Regions from separate parts of the Streptomyces sp. NPDC054847 genome, predicted to be linked through region 2. Evidence: riboswitches for the same ligand, from Rfam matches in the RefSeq annotation. Region 2 holds a riboswitch; the other holds the start of a gene.

Region 1 (8,277 bases), on a different contig from region 2:
GAGCGACGGCTACGTCCCCACCTACCGCGAACTCGTCGAGGACACCGACTGGGACAAGTACGGCCGCGGCAAGGACCCCCGCTGCGCCAACTGCATGGCCCACTGCGGCTACGAGCCCACCGCGGTCCTCGCCACCATGGGATCGCTCAAGGAATCGCTGCGGGCCGCCCGCGAGACGGTCTCCGGGAGCCGGTGACCGGCATGTGACCGACCGACACTCTGGACCAGGAGAGCCGAGGAATGACCGAGCAGCCCAAGAGCTTCGATCTGGCGGAACTGCTGGCGCGGCGCGGTGACGAGCGCTACGAGCTGCACGCCCGGTACCTCAACCACCAACTGCCGCGCATGCTGCGCACCATCGGGTTCGACAAGGCCTACGACCGGGCGGAAGGGGCCTACTTCTACGACACCGAGGGCAACGACTACCTCGACATGCTCGCCGGTTTCGGAGTGATGGGCCTCGGCCGGCACCACCCCGTCGTGAACAAGGCGCTGCACGACGTCATCGACGCCTCGCTCGCCGACCTGGTCCGGTTCGACTGCCAGCCGCTGCCCGGCCTGCTGGCGGAGAAGCTGCTCGAGCACACGCCGCACCTGGACCGGGTGTTCTTCGGCAACAGCGGGGCGGAGGCCGTCGAGGCGGCGCTGAAGTTCGCCAGGTACGTCACCGGCCGGCCCAGGGTCCTGTACTGCACGCACGCCTTCCACGGGCTGACGACCGGCGCGCTGTCGGTCAACGGCGAGAACGGGTTCCGCGACGGCTTCTCCCCGCTGCTGCCGGACACCGCCATCGCGATGGGCGATCTCGGCGCGCTCGAGCGCGAACTGGTGCGCGGCGACGTGGCCGCCTTCATCGTCGAACCGGTCCAGGGCAAGGGCGTCCACCCGACACCCCCCGGATTCCTGCGGGGCGCCCAGGAACTGCTGCACAAGTACAAGGCGCTGCTGATCGCGGACGAGGTGCAGACGGGCCTCGGGCGTACCGGCGACTTCTACGCCTTCCAGTACGAGGCGGGTGTCGAGCCGGATCTCGTCTGCGTGGCGAAGGCGCTGTCCGGCGGTTATGTGCCCGTCGGCGCCACCCTCGGCAGGGACTGGATCTTCAAGAAGGTCTACTCGTCGATGGACCGGGTCCTGGTGCACTCGGCGAGCTTCGGCTCCAACGCCCAGGCGATGGTGGCGGGGCTGGCCGTGCTGTCGGTGCTGGAGAACGAGCACATCGTGAAGAACGCGCGGGTGACGGGCGAGCTGCTGCGGGCCCGCCTGGCGTCGCTCGTCGACCGGTACGAGCTGCTGCACGCCGTGCGCGGTCGGGGGCTGATGATCGGCATCGAGTTCGGGCGACCGGAGTCCATCAAGCTGCGCAGTCGCTGGACGGTGCTCCAGGCGGCCCGGAAGGGATTGTTCGCACAGATGGTGGTGGTGCCGCTGCTTCAGCGGCACAGGATCCTCACCCAGGTCTCCGGGGACCACATGGAAGTGATCAAGCTGATCCCGCCGCTGATCATCGGGGAGAAGGAGGTCGATCGTTTCGTCGGCGCGTTCGAAGCCGTGATGGAGGACGCGCACGGCGGTGGCGGTCTGATGTGGGACTTCGGCAAGACCTTGATGAAGCAGGCGGTCGCCAACCGCTGAGCCCGGACTTTTGCCTGTGAGGCAAAGGCATTTGCCTCACAGGCAATACTCTGGCCCAATGGAGGCATGACCGCCTCCGCAGAGCCGACGGACGAGGGGCTGCCCGAGATGGCGCCCCGGCTGCGCGACCTGCGCCGCCGACGTGGACTCACCCTCGAGGTCGCCGCCCAGCGGGCGGGCCTCTCACCCGCCCATCTCTCCCGGCTCGAGACGGGACAGCGGCAGCCCTCGCTGCCCATGCTCCTCGCCCTCGCCCGCATCTACGGTACGACGGTCGCCGAACTGCTCGGCGAGCAGCCCGCCGAACGCGATCCGGTCATCCGTGGCCGCGACCGCGAGCCGGCGGCGGCCGGCTGGGACTACCACCGGGCCGGCAACCCGGGACGGGCCATGCAGGCCCTGCGCGTGTTCGTGCCGTACGGCGTGCAGGGCGACCTCGTACGCGTCCACCCCGGCGAGGAATGGCTCCACGTCGTCCGCGGGCGGCTGCGGCTCGGCCTCGGGGACGCCGTCCACGAGCTGGCCGCCGGTGACAGCGCGCACTTCGACTCGCTCACCCCGCACCGCATCGCGGCGGCCGGCCCCGAGGGGGCGGAAATGCTGTTCGTGCACACCCTGCTGCAGGCCCCGGAACCGCACCCCGTCCCTGACCACCGAGGAATGTGATCCCGCATGTCGTACGACCCTTTGGACCGGCGCACCTCCGGTGGCGAGAGCCCGCGCGAGGAGCGGTTCCCGCGCGGACTGGTGATCAGGCTCTTCGCCTACCTCATCGCCGGCCACATCATCGCCGGGTTCCTCTACCTGCTGTTCCTGGTGGGCGGCCAGAACCAGTGACGGGCGAGGGCTCAGCCCTGGTCGAGCAGCCGATCCCGCAGACGTTCACGCGTCTGCGGGGACAGCCGCAGGCCCTCGGTGAGGTACCGCTCCGTCGTGCCCCAGTTCTCCTCGATGGCCTCGAAGGCCGCGGCCAGGTATTCGGCGCGGGCGTCGAAGAGCGGGCTGAGCAGCTCCATCACCTCGGGTGACATGGCGTCAGGTCCGTTGCCGCTGCGCCGGACCTTGTAACGGCGGTGCGGGTCGTTGGACTTGAGGTAGTCCGCCTCGATGGCGTCGCGCTCCACGCCGACGGCGAGCAGTGACACCGCTATCGACAGGCCGGCGCGGTCCTTGCCCGCGGCGCAGTGCATCAGGGCGGGGACGCTGTCCTCGGCCAGGGCGTGCAGCACGCGGCTGTGCTCCGCCGTCCGCTCCTTGATGATCATCCGGTAGGAGGCGATCATCCGGCCGGCGCCCTTGCCGTCCGCGAGGATCGACTTCAGCTGGTCCAGATTCCCGTCCCGGACCATCTTCCAGAACTCCGCGCCGTCCGCGGGGTCGCTCAGCGGCAGGTTCACGTTGCGCACCCCGGGCAGGTCGATGTCCGGCCCCTCGAGCTTCTGGTCCGCCGCGTTGCGGAAGTCGAAGATCGTGTGGAGGCCGAGGGTCGACAGGAACGCGGCGTCGGTCGCCGTCGCGTGTGCCAGGTGGCCGCTGCGGAAGAGCCTGCCGGGCCGTACCCGCCGCCCGTCCGTCGTCGGCAGGCCGCCCACGTCCCGGAAGTTACGGACCCCGGTCAGCTCGGGCTCTGTAGAGGGGACCTGCGGCAGCTGCTGCGTCACGGGGACTCCTTCGGAGGACAGTCGCCGGCGCTGTTCGCCGGGCGATGGCGCGGCCTCGACCATACGACACGCGCTCATCGGCCAATCGTCCCGGCCGTCCCGCACGGTGGCCGGCACCCCCTGCGCGCCGTTGCCGCCGCGGGCCGCCCCGGCGGATGATGTGCGGGCCTGTGCGGACCTGTGAGTATCCGAGGGGTCAGATGATCGAGAACGTTGGCAAGGGGCACACCTGGGTCCTCTCCGGCCCCACGAGCAGCTACGCCCTCCACCTCACCGACGCGGACGAGGTCGTGCACCTCCACTGGGGCGGGCGCATCCCGGCCGCCGCCGCGGAGGCCCTCGCGGCCGCGGGCCCGCCGCCGTACCGGCCCTTCGAGTCCCCGCTCGACGGCCGTGAGGAATACCCCGTGGAAGGCGGCCCGCGCTTCGTGCGCCCGGCACTGTCGGTCAGGAACGAGAGCGTCCGCGGCACGGAATGGACCTTCGCCGGCTGGACCGCGGAGGACGACGAGCTGCGCCTGCGCTTCCGCGACGAGCTGGTGGGCCTGGGCCTGACCCTGCACTACCGCATGCGCGACGACAGCGACGTGATCGAACGCTGGGTCACCGTCGCCCACGAGGGCGCCGAACCCGACCTCGAACTGCTCCGGGCCGATGCCGCCGCCTGGACGCTCCCGCTGAGGGACGCATGGCGGCTCTCGCAGCTGCACGGCCGCTGGGCCGCCGAATCCCGCCTCGTGCGCACCGCGCTCCCGTACGGGGAGACGGCGATCGGCAGCCGGCGCGGCCACACCGGTCACCAGCACCTGCCCTGGGTGGCTCTGGACGCGGAAGGAGCCACCGAGGAGCACGGAGAGGTGTACGGCTGCGCCCTCGGCTGGTCCGGATCGTGGCGGATCTGTGTGCAGCGGCTGCCGGACGGGGCCGTACAGATCACCGGAGGAGCGGGACACGACGACTCCGGCCTCCTGCGGCTCGCCCCTGGCGGGAGGTACATTTCGCCCGTCTTCGCCGGCCTCTGGAGCGACCGGGGCTTCGGCGGGGCGAGCAGGGCCTGGCACGCCTGGCAGCTGGCCCACGTGATTCCCGGCGCCGACCGGATGCGGCCGGTGCTCTACAACTCGTGGGAGGCCACCGGCTTCGACATCTCCCAGCAGCAGCAGTCGGCGCTCGCGCGGCGGGCCGCCGCGATGGGGGTCGAGCTGTTCGTCGTGGACGACGGCTGGTTCGGGCGGCGCACCGGAGACCGGTCCGGGCTCGGCGACTGGACACCGAACCCGGACCGCTTCCCCGACGGGCTGGGGCCGCTGGCCGCCGAAGTGCACGCGCTCGGCATGCGGTTCGGCATCTGGGTGGAGCCGGAGATGGTCAACGAGGACAGCGACCTCTACCGGGCGCATCCCGACTGGATCCAGCACCGTCCGGGGCGGACGAGGACCGAGTTCCGCAACCAGCTGGTGCTCAACCTCGCGCGCGAGGACGTACGGGCCCACCTGTGGGAGCAGCTCGACACACTGCTTTCCGACGCGCCCGTCGACTATGTGAAGTGGGACTTCAACCGCTGCTTCACCGATGCGGGCTGGCCGGGGGAGCCGTACCCGCAGAAGCTGTGGGCCGAGCACGTCGAAGGCTTCTACGGTCTGCTGGACCGGCTGCGGGCGGCGCATCCCTCCGTCGCCTTCGAGTCCTGCTCCGGCGGGGGCGGCAGGATCGATCTGGGAGTGCTCGCCCGCACCGACCAGGTGTGGACGTCGGACAACACCGACCCGCTGGACCGGCTCGCCGTCCAGCACGGCTTCAGCCAGCTGCACCCGGCCCGGGTCATGGCGGCATGGGTCACCGACAGCCCCAACGTTCAGCTCAACGGTCGCCGCAGCAGTCTGCGCTTCCGGTTCGTGAGCGCCATGGCCGGCGTGCTGGGCGTCGGGGGAGACCTCTCGGCCTGGAGCGAGGCGGAGCTGGCGGAGGCGCGCGACTGGGTGCGGCTCTACAAGGAGATCAGGCCGGTGGTCCAGCACGGCGAGCTGTACCGGCTGCGGGCCCCGCAGGGCGGTCTCAGCGCCGTGCAGTACGTACGGGGCGAGGAGACGGTGGTGCTCGCGCTGCTCCAGGCCCAGCGCTACGGCGAGCGGCCGCCGGCGCTCCGACTGCGCGGCGTCGAGGCGACGGCGGCCTACGTGTGTGCGGACACCGGAGCGGTCCACCAGGGCGGGGTGCTGCTTCACCACGGAATTCACACCGGACTGAAGGGCGATTTCGACGCCACCGTGATCCGGCTCCGGCGGATGTGATCCACCGGTTCCCATTCGCCTTACGCGCAAGCGAGCAGGGGAATTGCGAAAGGGGGCCGGCCGGCCGGTGGGGCGGAAACCGGCGGAGCGCAGAAGGCGCGGGGGGTGATGGGAGGGAGCCCCGGTCCGGGGAGCCGGAAGTGACAGGTGTCACGGCTTCAGCCGCCGGACGGCGAAGTGGGGCAAGGGTGGCGGGATTTGATGGGAAAGTGCGGGATTAGGTGACTAAATGATCCTTCTGTCCGAATTGGATGGTTGCACATAACGTGCCCCGTAAGAAGGGGAGATGGGCTCCCGCCCGTGAGCAGCGTCATATCCGTGACGTTCCGTGGCCGTGGCGCCGATGTGAATTCCTTGGTCGGCAAGGTGATTGGCCGCCCCTTGTCGACGGAGGGTGACCGGGAATCCGTGAGGGCGAGGCGCCGGTCATTGATCGTGGAAAATCGTGGCTTGTCCCGCGCTGCCCGACTCGCCTACGGTCACGCTCAATCCGGACGGACCGCCTAATCCTGCCGCCGCCCGGAATTCGAACCTATCCACGCGTGGCAGGAGCGGGGGACCCAGGTAGTACGCCGTATCCGGACAATCCGGACGGCTTGGGGTGAAGTCGCACCAAGTGTGCGACCGGGCATCTCCAGCCCGAACCCGACAGCTCACCTCGCAGGCGCCGGAGAGGAATGCGCCATGCCCGCGAAGGGTAAGCACCGCCGTCCCAAGACCAACCCGATCACCCGCGGCTTCGTCGTCGCCGGTACGGGTGGCGCCGCCATCGCGCTCCCGCTGTTCGGCGCCACCACGGCCAATGCCGCCCCGGCGGCGGCCCCGGCCACAGCGGAGAAGGCCGGCGCCGCGGCCCCGGCCTCCGCACCCGCGGCGGCCCCGGCCGCCAAGAAGGCCCCGAAGAGCTACACGGTCGTCGCCGGGGACTACCTGTCGAAGATCGCCGACGAGCAGGACGTCCGCGGCGGCTGGAAGCAGCTCTTCAACGACAACCGCCGTGTCATCGGTGCCGACCCGTCGCTGATCCACCCGGGTCTGGAGCTGACGATCGGCTCGAAGAACAAGGCGACGAACGACCCGGAGCCCCGCTCCGAGTCCCAGACCCGTCCGTCGCGCGACGACTCGCGGTCCGCCGCGCCCGAGGCCGAGGCCCCGAAGGCCGAGGCGCCGAAGGCCGAGGCCCCCGCCAAGGAGGCCGCGACCACTGCGTCCGGTTCCGGCTTCAGCGCCCCCGTCGACGCGGGCGTCACCACCCCGTACCGGGCCTCCGGTGCCATGTGGTCCAGCGGTTACCACACCGGTGTCGACTTCGCCGCCCCCACCGGCAGCTCCGTCAAGGCCATCGGCGCGGGTACCGTCGTCTCCGCCGGCTGGGGCGGCGCCTACGGCAACGAGGTCGTCATCCAGCACACGGACGGCACCTACTCCCAGTACGCCCACCTCTCCTCGCTCGCCGTCTCCAGCGGGCAGTCGGTGACCGGTGGTCAGCAGATCGGACTGTCGGGTTCGACCGGCAACTCCTCCGGTCCGCACCTGCACTTCGAGGTCCGCACCGGCTCCTCGTACGGTTCGGACATCGACCCGCTGGCCTACCTGCGCGAGCACGGCGTCTCCCTCTGAGCCGTCCGGTAGCCCCCGGTCCACCGGTGAGTCCCCGTTCCGCATCAGGCGGAGCGGGGGCTTCCGCGTATTCCGGCCCGGCCGGAATTTGACGGGTGGTAAAGATCACGGCGCGTCAACCCCTCCTTACGGTCGCGTAGGTCACATCAGTGAAGGAAAGATGTGCTCCCGTGGCAGACGATTCGAGAACAGAGAACAGTGGCGTATTCGGGTCGTACGCGGCGATCGGTGACAGCTTCACCGAGGGCGTGGGGGACCCGGGGCCCGACGGGAGATTCGTCGGATGGGCGGACCGGTTCGCCGTCCTGCTCGCCGACCGGATGCCGGAGCACTCCTTCCGGTACGCCAACCTCGCCGTACGCGGCCGCCTCCTCGACCAGATCGTCGAGGATCAGGTGCCGAGGGCGCGCGAGCTCGCGCCGGACCTGGTGACCTTCTGCGCCGGCGGCAACGACATCATCCGGCCCGGTTCCGACCCCGACGACGTCGCGGAACGCTTCGAACGCGCGGTGGCCGACCTCGCCGGCTCGGTCGGCACCGTCATGGTGACCACCGGCTTCGACACCCGGGACGTGCCGGTCCTGCGGCATCTGCGCGGCAAGATCGCCACGTACACCGCCCACGTACGGGCCATCGCCGACCGCTACGACTGCCCCGTGCTGGACCTGTGGTCGCTCAAGTCCGTCCAGGACCGGCGGGCTTGGGACGCCGACCGGCTCCACCTGTCACCCGAGGGGCACACCAGGGTCGCGCTGCGCGCCGCTCAGGTCCTCGGGATCGAGGTGCCCGCCGACCCCGACCAGCCGTGGCCGCCGCTGCCCCCGCGAGGGACGCTCGAGGTGCGCCGGGACGACATCCAGTGGGCGCGCGAGTATCTGGTGCCCTGGATCGGGCGGCGGCTCCGCGGCGAGAGCTCCGGCGATCATGTGGAGGCCAAGCGCCCCGACCTGCTGCCGCTCTGAGGCGCACGGCGGTCCGGGGCCCGGACCGCCGAGGCGGCGCCGGTGTGGCGGACCGCCTGGCAACAGCCGGACTTCTGCCCCGCCCAGGACGACCTCGGCGGCCCAGGC
Region 2 (8,277 bases):
CGGCCGTGCGGCACCGAGGCGTCCGCCACCGCCGCGTCGGGGCCCCACAGATAGCCGGTCGGCACCGGGCCGGTCGTGCCGTCCTTCACGATCGGGTCGCGCCACCACGAAGGGCTCTCCGGCACCGGCGGGGCCTTGGTCTCCGGTGGGGCCTCCGCGACCGTGTGCGCCGTCGCCGTGTCCATCGGCGCGCCTTCGGTCGTGGCGAGCCGGCGGCGCTGGGACCACACGGCCGCCCCGGTGACCGCCAGCGACAGCAGCGCGGCGAAGGAGAGGGCGCTGTCGTTGCCCAGCATGGAGAGGAAGATCCCGCAGCCGATCAGGGCGAGGAGCACGGCCGTCAGCGACGCGCCGTCGACCCGGCCCGACAGCAGCCGGCGGAACTCGTTCTCCTCGTCGTCCTCCGAGGGGAGCAGCAGCCAGGCGAAGCCGTAGAAGATCAGCCCGATTCCGCCGGTCACCGAGAGCACGCCGACCGCGATCCGGAAGATCACCGGGTCCACGTCGCAGTAGCGGCCCAGTCCGCCGCACACACCGGCAACCACCTTGTGGTGCGGGGAGCGGCGCAGCGGGGGTGCCTCGGGGGGCGGGACGGTCGGCTGCTCTGTCATGGGTCCATGGTGACGGGCCGAGGGGTGGGGCGGGAGCCGCGCCGACCCTGGCCGTTCCCTGATTTCCGCCCCTGAGCCTCCTCGGGACGGCGTCCGGGCGTCCCCGTCGGCACTCCGAGCCTCCTCCGGGCCGAGGGGCGTACCCGGGGATCAGGGACGGTTGGGGGACGACCCTGATACCGCGTCCCCTTCCGCCGTGTGACGATCGGTGCATGCCAGTCGCCACGCCCGGAACCACCGGCCCCTCGCGCGCCCCGCTGCCCGAGGAGCCGGCTCTGCGCAAGCTGTACCGCAGTGCCGACGGGCGGATGCTCGGCGGTGTGGCCCGCGGTCTGGCCGGTCACCTGGGGCTGCCCGTCATCTGGGTGCGCCTGGTCTTCCTCGGGCTGTTCCTGGCCGACGGCCTGGGCGCCGTGCTCTACGCGGTGTTCTGGATCGTCGTCCCCCTCGGGGTCGGCGGCCGGGCGGCGGAACCGCGCTCGGTGTTCGAGACCACGCCGGACGGACGCCGCCGGCTGCGCAAGCCGGACAAGGGCCAGCTGTTCGCGATGGTCGCCCTGCTCTTCGGGGCCGCGGTCTTCGTCGGCAACGTCGACATGCGCGGCAGCAACCGCTACGTCTGGCCGACGCTGCTCATCGGGGCGGGCGTGGTCCTGGTCTGGCGGCAGGCGGACAACGCCCGCCGCGCCCGCTGGACCGACGTGGGCCGTCGGCGGCGGCTGCTCCAACTGGCCAGGGCGCTGGCCGGCGTCGCCCTCGTCGGCATGGGCCTGACCGTCTTCATGGTGGTCCGCGGCTCGGCCGCCCAGCTCGGCAATGTGCTGACCGCCGCGGTCGCCGTCATCGCCGGTGTCGCGCTGCTCGCCGGTCCGTGGCTGGTGCGGATGACGCAGGACCTCTCCGAGGAGCGGACCATGCGCATCCGGGCCCAGGAACGGGCGGAGGTAGCCGCTCACGTCCACGACTCCGTCCTGCACACCCTGACCCTGATCCAGCGGAACGCCGACGACGCCGGCGAGGTGCGCCGGCTCGCCCGCGCCCAGGAACGCGAGCTGCGAAACTGGCTCTACAAGCCGGAGGGCACCGGCAAGGACGAGGACGAGGAGCCCGACACCCTCGCGGAGGCGGTCAAGAAGGCGGCCGCCGAGGTCGAGGACAAGCACGGGGTCCCGCTCGAGGTCGTCGTCGTCGGCGACTGCCCGCTCGACGACAAACTGGGCGCACAGATGCAGGCCGCCCGCGAAGCTATGGTCAACGCCGCCAAGTACGGTGGCGCGGGAGGGGCGGTGCAGGTGTACGCGGAGGTCGAGGGCCGTACGGTCTTCGTGTCCGTACGGGACCGGGGGCCGGGATTCGACCTGGACGCCGTACCGGAGGACCGGATGGGTGTCAGGGAGTCGATCATCGGGCGAATGCAGCGCAACGGCGGGACGGCACGACTGCGCTCCGTGCCCGGAGGGGGCACGGAAGTGGAGCTCGAGATGGAGAGGGCGGACGGATGACCGAGGCGGCCGGAGAGACCACAGAACGTCGGGTGCGGGTCGTACTCGTCGACGACCACCGGATGTTCCGCACGGGCGTGCAGGCCGAGATCGGGCAGACCGAGCGCACGGGCGTCGAGGTCGTCGGGGAGGCCGCCGACGTCGACCAGGCGGTCACCGTGATCACGGCGACCCGCCCAGAGGTCGTCCTCCTCGACGTGCACCTTCCCGGCGGCGGCGGGGTGGAGGTGCTGCGCCGCTGCGCCTCGCTGATGGCGGCGGCGGAGAACCCGGTGCGGTTCCTGGCGCTGTCGGTGTCCGACGCGGCGGAGGACGTGATCGGCGTCATCCGCGGCGGCGCCCGTGGCTACGTCACCAAGACGATCACCGGCAGCGACCTGGTCGACTCGATCTTCCGTGTGCAGGACGGCGACGCGGTGTTCTCGCCGCGGCTGGCCGGCTTCGTGCTGGACGCCTTCGCCTCGACGGACGCGCCGCCGGTCGACGAGGACCTGGACCGGCTGACCCAGCGGGAGCGGGAGGTGCTGCGACTCATCGCGCGCGGGTACGCGTACAAGGAGATCGCCAAGCAGCTCTTCATCTCGGTGAAGACGGTCGAGTCGCACGTGTCCGCGGTGCTGCGCAAGCTTCAGCTGTCCAACCGGCACGAGCTGACCCGGTGGGCGACGGCGCGGCGCCTGGTGTGACGCGCCGGCCGCCGCGTCAGGTCAGCGACATGTCGGTCTTGTTGCCGACCCTGACGTAGCCGACGGCGGCGTAGACCCGTTCGACGTCCGCGTCGCCGGGCTCCAGCCACACGGTCCGGCAGCCGGCGTCGAAGGCCTTCGCGGTCAGGAACGCGGAGAACGCCGCGCCGATGCCCCTGCGGCGGTGGGTCGCGGCGACCGCGAGTCCGGTCAGCTCGCAGAGACCGTCGACCGGGACCGAGCAGCTGCCGGCCGCGACCGGGGTGCCGTCGGTGTCGTCCGTGGCCAGAGCCGCGACCCCGCCGCCCTCCACCACGTTCCGCAGTGCGCCGATCTCGCCCTCCGTCGCCTCGCCCTCGAAGCCGTATCCGGCATGCTGCACTCCGGCCGCGGCCCGGTAACCGGCCTCGTCCGACACGACGGTGAAGGTGATCCCCGGCACCGGCGGTGTCACGAGCGCGTCGGGGGAGCAGGCGAGCAGCGGCGCGCGGCGCTCGACCGTGAAACCGGCCGCCAGCAGGGCCGGTTCGACGTCCGGCGCGCAGGACGGCAGGAACTCCAGGCGCGGCAGCCGCTCCTTCTCGCGGAACACCTCGATCAGGGCCCGGATGTCGTCCGCCGTCGGACTGGCGGCATGGTCGGGCACGGCGTAATTGACGGGCGGGATGGGCCAGTCGGCGTTGTAGCGCACCGTGAAGGGGCCCACACGTACGTGGCCGGGTGAGCGGAGTGCGAGCGTGCGCACATAGTTCTGGACGTCGAGGTCCACGTACGGCTCCTGCTGGTCGAGGCTGGAACGGACCCCGGGATGGTGGCATCGGCCCGGGGAACGGGCAACCGGATTAAGGGGCGACAGCCCGTTTCAAGGGGCGGGCCGCCCGCCGGGTCACGCGGGGCGGGTCGCTCCCGCGAACGGCATCTGGTCGATCGGCGCCACCCGCACCGGAGCACCGGGGCGCGGGGCGTGGATCATCTGCCCGCCGCCGATGTAGAGGCCGACGTGCGAGACGCCGGAGTAGAAGAAGACCAGGTCACCCGGTGCCAGTTGGGAACGGGGCACCCGCGCCCCGACGTTGATCTGGGTGTACGTGGTGCGCGGCAGTGAGACCCCGGCGGAACGCCAGGCGGCCTGGGTCAGCCCGGAGCAGTCGTAGGACCCGGGGCCCGTCGCCCCCCACACGTAGGGCTTGCCGATCGCTCCGTACGCGTAGGCGACGGCCTGCGCCGCGCGGCTGTTCGGGGACTTCAGGGTGCCGCGCGGAGTGCCGGCGCGGTCCGCCCGCGCCGGTCCGTCCGAATCGGTGCCGCCGTTGTAGCGGGCCCGCTGCTCGGCGGTCATCCGGGCCAGCAGGCGTTCCGCGGCGGCGAGTCTGCTCCGCACGGCGGCCTTGTGGCCGGCCAGTTCCTTGCGGTGCGCCTCGAGTTCGGCGATACGGTCACCGGCCCGGGCCTTGAGCTGTGCGAGATCCCGCAACTGCCGCCGCACGTCGGAGACCGCGGCGGCCTGGAGCGCTCCGGCCCGTTCCCCGACGGCGGCGCGCCGGAGGTACTCCTTGGGGTCGGAGGTCAGCACGAGCCGCAGACCGGGGTCCATGCCGCCGTCACGGTACTGGGCGGTGGCGAGGGAACCGAGGGCGTTGCGGGAGGTGTTGAGGCTCTCGGTCCGGCGCGCGGCCTCGTCGCGCAGCGAGTCCAGCGATCTGCGGGCGCTCTCAGCGCTTTCCCTGGCGCCGTTGTGCTTCTCGGTGGCGACCTCCGCCTCCTGGTACAGCTTGTCCACCTCGGCCCGGATCTGCGCGGGGGTGAGGACCGGTTCCGCGTGTCCCGTGCCGTCGAACGCGGTCGTGGCCGCCGCGCCCGCCAGAGCGAGCGTGACCGCGGTACGGGCGGCGGGTCCGTCGAGCCGGCGTCCACGGGGCTTTCGGTGTTCCCGGTGTGCTGCCACGAGGGCTTCCACGTCCTTCCGTCGTCCCTGCCGCCGCACCTGCGTCCTGCGGCGGCCGCACGGGGAAGCGGTCCGCCGCAGGACCTTGTGGCGGTGGCGGCCGAGTGCCGTCCGGCTGTACGACGGCTCGCGTGGAGTCGGCCACCTGGGGGAGGACGCTAGGCCCCGTGTCGACAGGGGCGGGACACAACGACCGTAAATCTCCGAAAATGGGCGTCCGGCAGCCATTGATGAACGTCCGGACGTCGTCGTGGACACGCATCGGTCGGTCCCCCGACCGATGCCGCGGACAGGGCCACCTGCCCGGCCGACGGTGGTATGGGCCGGGCTAGGCTCCGGGCCATGGACGTACTCATCAATGTCTTCGTCGCACTGCACATCATCGGCATCGCCTCGCTGTTGGGCGGGTTCCTGACCCAGATGAAGGCGATGGGCGAGGGCACGGCCCGCTTCGGTCCCGCGATGCTGCACGGTGCGCTCACCATGCTGGTCACCGGTGTGGCCCTGGTGGGTCTGAACCAGGCGGACGACCAGACGGTCAACAACCTCAAGATCGGCATCAAGCTGGCGGTGCTGGTCGTGATCCTCGGCCTCGTGTACGTCAAGAGGGACGAGGAGCAGGTCGACAAGGCGCTCTTCGGCGCGGTGGGCGGCCTGACCGTCGCCAACATCTTCATCGCCACGCTCTGGACCTGACCCGCGCGCGGACATGACGGTGCCCGGACGGCTCGGCCGCCCGGGCACCGGTGCGTCCGGCCTCGTGCCGGTCCCGCCGGGCCTCAGGCGGGGCGGACGCTGCCGTAGATCGGCATGTAGTAGATGGACTCCTCGCGGACGTTCGCGCCCGGCTTGGGCGCGTGGATCATCTTGCCGTCGCCGATGTAGATGCCGACGTGGCTGATGTCGTCGTAGAAGAAGACAAGGTCGCCGGGGAGCAGGTCGGCCGTCTCGACACGGGTGCCGACCTTCACCTGGTCCCAGGTGGTGCGCGGCAGGTCCACCCCCGCCGCCTTCCACGCGGCCGCGGTGAGGCCGGAGCAGTCGTACGAGCTCGGGCCCGTCGCGCCCCAGACGTAGGGCTTGCCGATCTGGGCACGGGCGAACGCGAGGACCTTGTCGGCCTTGGCCGCGTACGTGCCGTCGTCGGTGCCGGTGCCGGTCCCCGGGTCGGTGGTGCCTGTTTCCGGGGTGGTCTCGCGCTCCTGCTGCTGCCGCTCGGCCTCCGCCCGGGCCGCCGCCTCCGCCTTCGCCTTGGCCTCGGCCTTGCGACGCGCCTCCTCCTCCTTCTCCCGCTCGATCGCGGCGAGGCGTGCCTTCTCCTCCGCCGTCAGCTCGGAGAGCAGGGCGCGTGCCTCCGCGAGCTTCGTCTGCACCGTCTGCTTGCTGGTGCGCAGGGCCTCCTGGGAGTCCGTGAGGGACTCGAGGCGCTTGGTGGCCTCCGCGCGCTGCTTCGCTGCCGCGGCCCGCTCGGTCTCGTACTCGCTGACGGCCCTGCGCTGCTGGTCCGTCATCCGGTCCATCAGCTGGGTCTGGTCGAAGTACGCCTGGGGGCTGTCCGCGAACATCAGCGCGGCGGTGGGGGTGACGGAACCGGTGCGGTACTGCGCTGCCGCGTAGTTGCCGAGGGCGCGGCGGGACTCGTTCAGCTTCTCCGTGCGATCGGCCGCCTCGTCGAGCAGCCGGTCGACCTCCTGGCGCTTCTCCGCCGTGGCTTCCTTCGCCTTGTTGAACTCCTGCGTCGCGCTGCCGGCCTGCCGGTACAGGTCGTCGACCTTCTTCTGCACCTCTTCGATGCTGGGCTTCGGGTCGGACGGCGCGGCGGTGGCGCTCTGTGTGGAGAGCAGCGTCACACCGGCGAGGGCGGCCGTGGTGAATCCAACGGCGGTGGACGGTTTTGCGGTACGGCTGCGGGGCTTGCGATGCGACGCCAAGGCCGGCATCTCCTTCTTCCGTGGACCGCCTACCGGGTTAGCTGTCGGGTTCGGGCGAACGGAAGACGCCCTACGGACCGAGCGGGGCACGGTCCGATTCACCCCGGTGGTGCTTGGTGGGTCCCCGGTTCCGAACTCCCTCGGGAGAAGCCCGGATTCGGCGCAGGCCGCCCGTTCGGCGTGGTTCGCCGGGAGGGATGCGGGCCGCCTGGTCGAGCACGCTAGCCAACTCGTGCGTCTGCTGTGAAGGTTGATGTTCGATATGTCCGATACATTTTCGTGACCTTTTTCGGGGGCGGGTCGCCGGCCGGCCGACGGTCGCCCCGCGGATCCGACCTGTCACATACCGTGGCGCCCCCCGGTGTCCCGGTGCGGCCACGGTTGTCGGTCCGGCCGCCTAGACTCGTTAAGCGATGAGCAGCCTCTTTGACGACAGCTTCCTGGCGGACCTCCGGCCCGACGCGGACGGGCCCCCGCCGCCGCCCGAGGACCCGGCTCCGGAGCAGCTTCCGGACGACCTCTTCCAGGGCGCCTTCGACGTGCCTCCGGCCCGCGACGGGTACTACCGCGACGGCGCGCCGCGCCCTGTCGTGGACCCCGCCGCCCTGCTCGACGGGCTGAACGAGCAGCAGCGCGCCGCCGTCGTGCACACAGGGTCACCGCTGCTCATCGTCGCCGGCGCCGGCTCCGGCAAGACCAGGGTGCTCACCCATCGCATCGCCCACCTGCTGGGCACGCGCCGGGTCCACCCCGGCCAGATACTGGCGATCACCTTCACCAACAAGGCCGCCGGCGAGATGAAGGAACGCGTCGAGCAGCTGGTGGGCCCGCGCGCCAACGCGATGTGGGTCATGACCTTCCACAGCGCCTGCGTCCGCATCCTGCGCCGCGAGTCCAAGAAGCTGGGCTTCACCTCGTCGTTCTCGATCTACGACGCGGCGGACTCGAAGCGCCTGATGTCGCTGGTCTGCCGTGATCTCGACCTCGACCCGAAGAAGTTCCCGCCGAAGTCCTTCAGCGCAAAGATCTCGAACCTGAAGAACGAGCTGATCGACGAGGAGACCTTCGCCGACCAGGCCGTCGACGGATTCGAGAAGACGCTCGCCGAGGCGTACCGGATGTACCAGGCCCGGCTGCGCGAGGCCAACGCCCTGGACTTCGACGACATCATCATGACCACCGTCCATCTGCTCCAGGCGTTCCCGGACGTCGCGGAGCACTACCAGCGGCGGTTCCGGCACGTCCTCGTCGACGAGTACCAGGACACCAACCACGCTCAGTACACGCTCGTGCGCGAACTGGTGGGCAAGGGGTACGAGGACCTGGAGCCGGCGGAGCTGTGCGTCGTCGGTGACGCCGACCAGTCGATCTACGCCTTCCGCGGCGCGACCATCCGCAACATCCTCCAGTTCGAGGAGGACTACCCGGACGCGACGACGATCCTGCTGGAGCAGAACTACCGCTCCACCCAGACGATCCTCTCCGCCGCCAACGCCGTCATCGAGCGCAACGAGTCCCGCCGCCCCAAGAACCTGTGGACGAACGCCGGCGCCGGCGCCCAGATCACCGGCTACGTCGCGGACACCGAGCACGACGAGGCAC

What was found. Region 2 has a riboswitch for cyclic di-AMP ahead of ACWGH4_RS14725 (NlpC/P60 family protein). Riboswitches for the same ligand answer to the same signal wherever they lie in the genome.
Region 1: another riboswitch for cyclic di-AMP. It lies ahead of ACWGH4_RS20325 (M23 family metallopeptidase); the one in region 2 lies ahead of ACWGH4_RS14725 (NlpC/P60 family protein).

What each region holds. Positions count from the first base shown of each region.
Region 1 is NZ_JBSGZJ010000203.1:220-8,496, reverse strand. It holds gene hpnH (adenosyl-hopene transferase HpnH) at 1-196, shown strand, start outside; gene ACWGH4_RS20350 (aspartate aminotransferase family protein) at 241-1,635, shown strand; gene ACWGH4_RS20345 (XRE family transcriptional regulator) at 1,702-2,301, shown strand; gene ACWGH4_RS20340 (DUF6126 family protein) at 2,308-2,472, shown strand; gene ACWGH4_RS20335 (tyrosine-protein phosphatase) at 2,484-3,296, opposite strand; gene ACWGH4_RS20330 (alpha-galactosidase) at 3,497-5,587, shown strand; cyclic di-AMP (ydaO/yuaA leader) riboswitch at 6,094-6,269, shown strand; gene ACWGH4_RS20325 (M23 family metallopeptidase) at 6,272-7,207, shown strand; gene ACWGH4_RS20320 (SGNH/GDSL hydrolase family protein) at 7,378-8,169, shown strand.
Region 2 is NZ_JBSGZJ010000115.1:4,826-13,102, forward strand. It holds gene ACWGH4_RS14695 (PspC domain-containing protein) at 1-611, opposite strand, end outside; gene ACWGH4_RS14700 (ATP-binding protein) at 824-2,113, shown strand; gene ACWGH4_RS14705 (LuxR C-terminal-related transcriptional regulator) at 2,110-2,799, shown strand; gene ACWGH4_RS14710 (GNAT family N-acetyltransferase) at 2,816-3,568, opposite strand; gene ACWGH4_RS14715 (NlpC/P60 family protein) at 3,686-4,744, opposite strand; gene ACWGH4_RS14720 (hypothetical protein) at 5,087-5,440, shown strand; gene ACWGH4_RS14725 (NlpC/P60 family protein) at 5,524-6,684, opposite strand; cyclic di-AMP (ydaO/yuaA leader) riboswitch at 6,687-6,848, opposite strand; gene pcrA (DNA helicase PcrA) at 7,089-8,277, shown strand, end outside.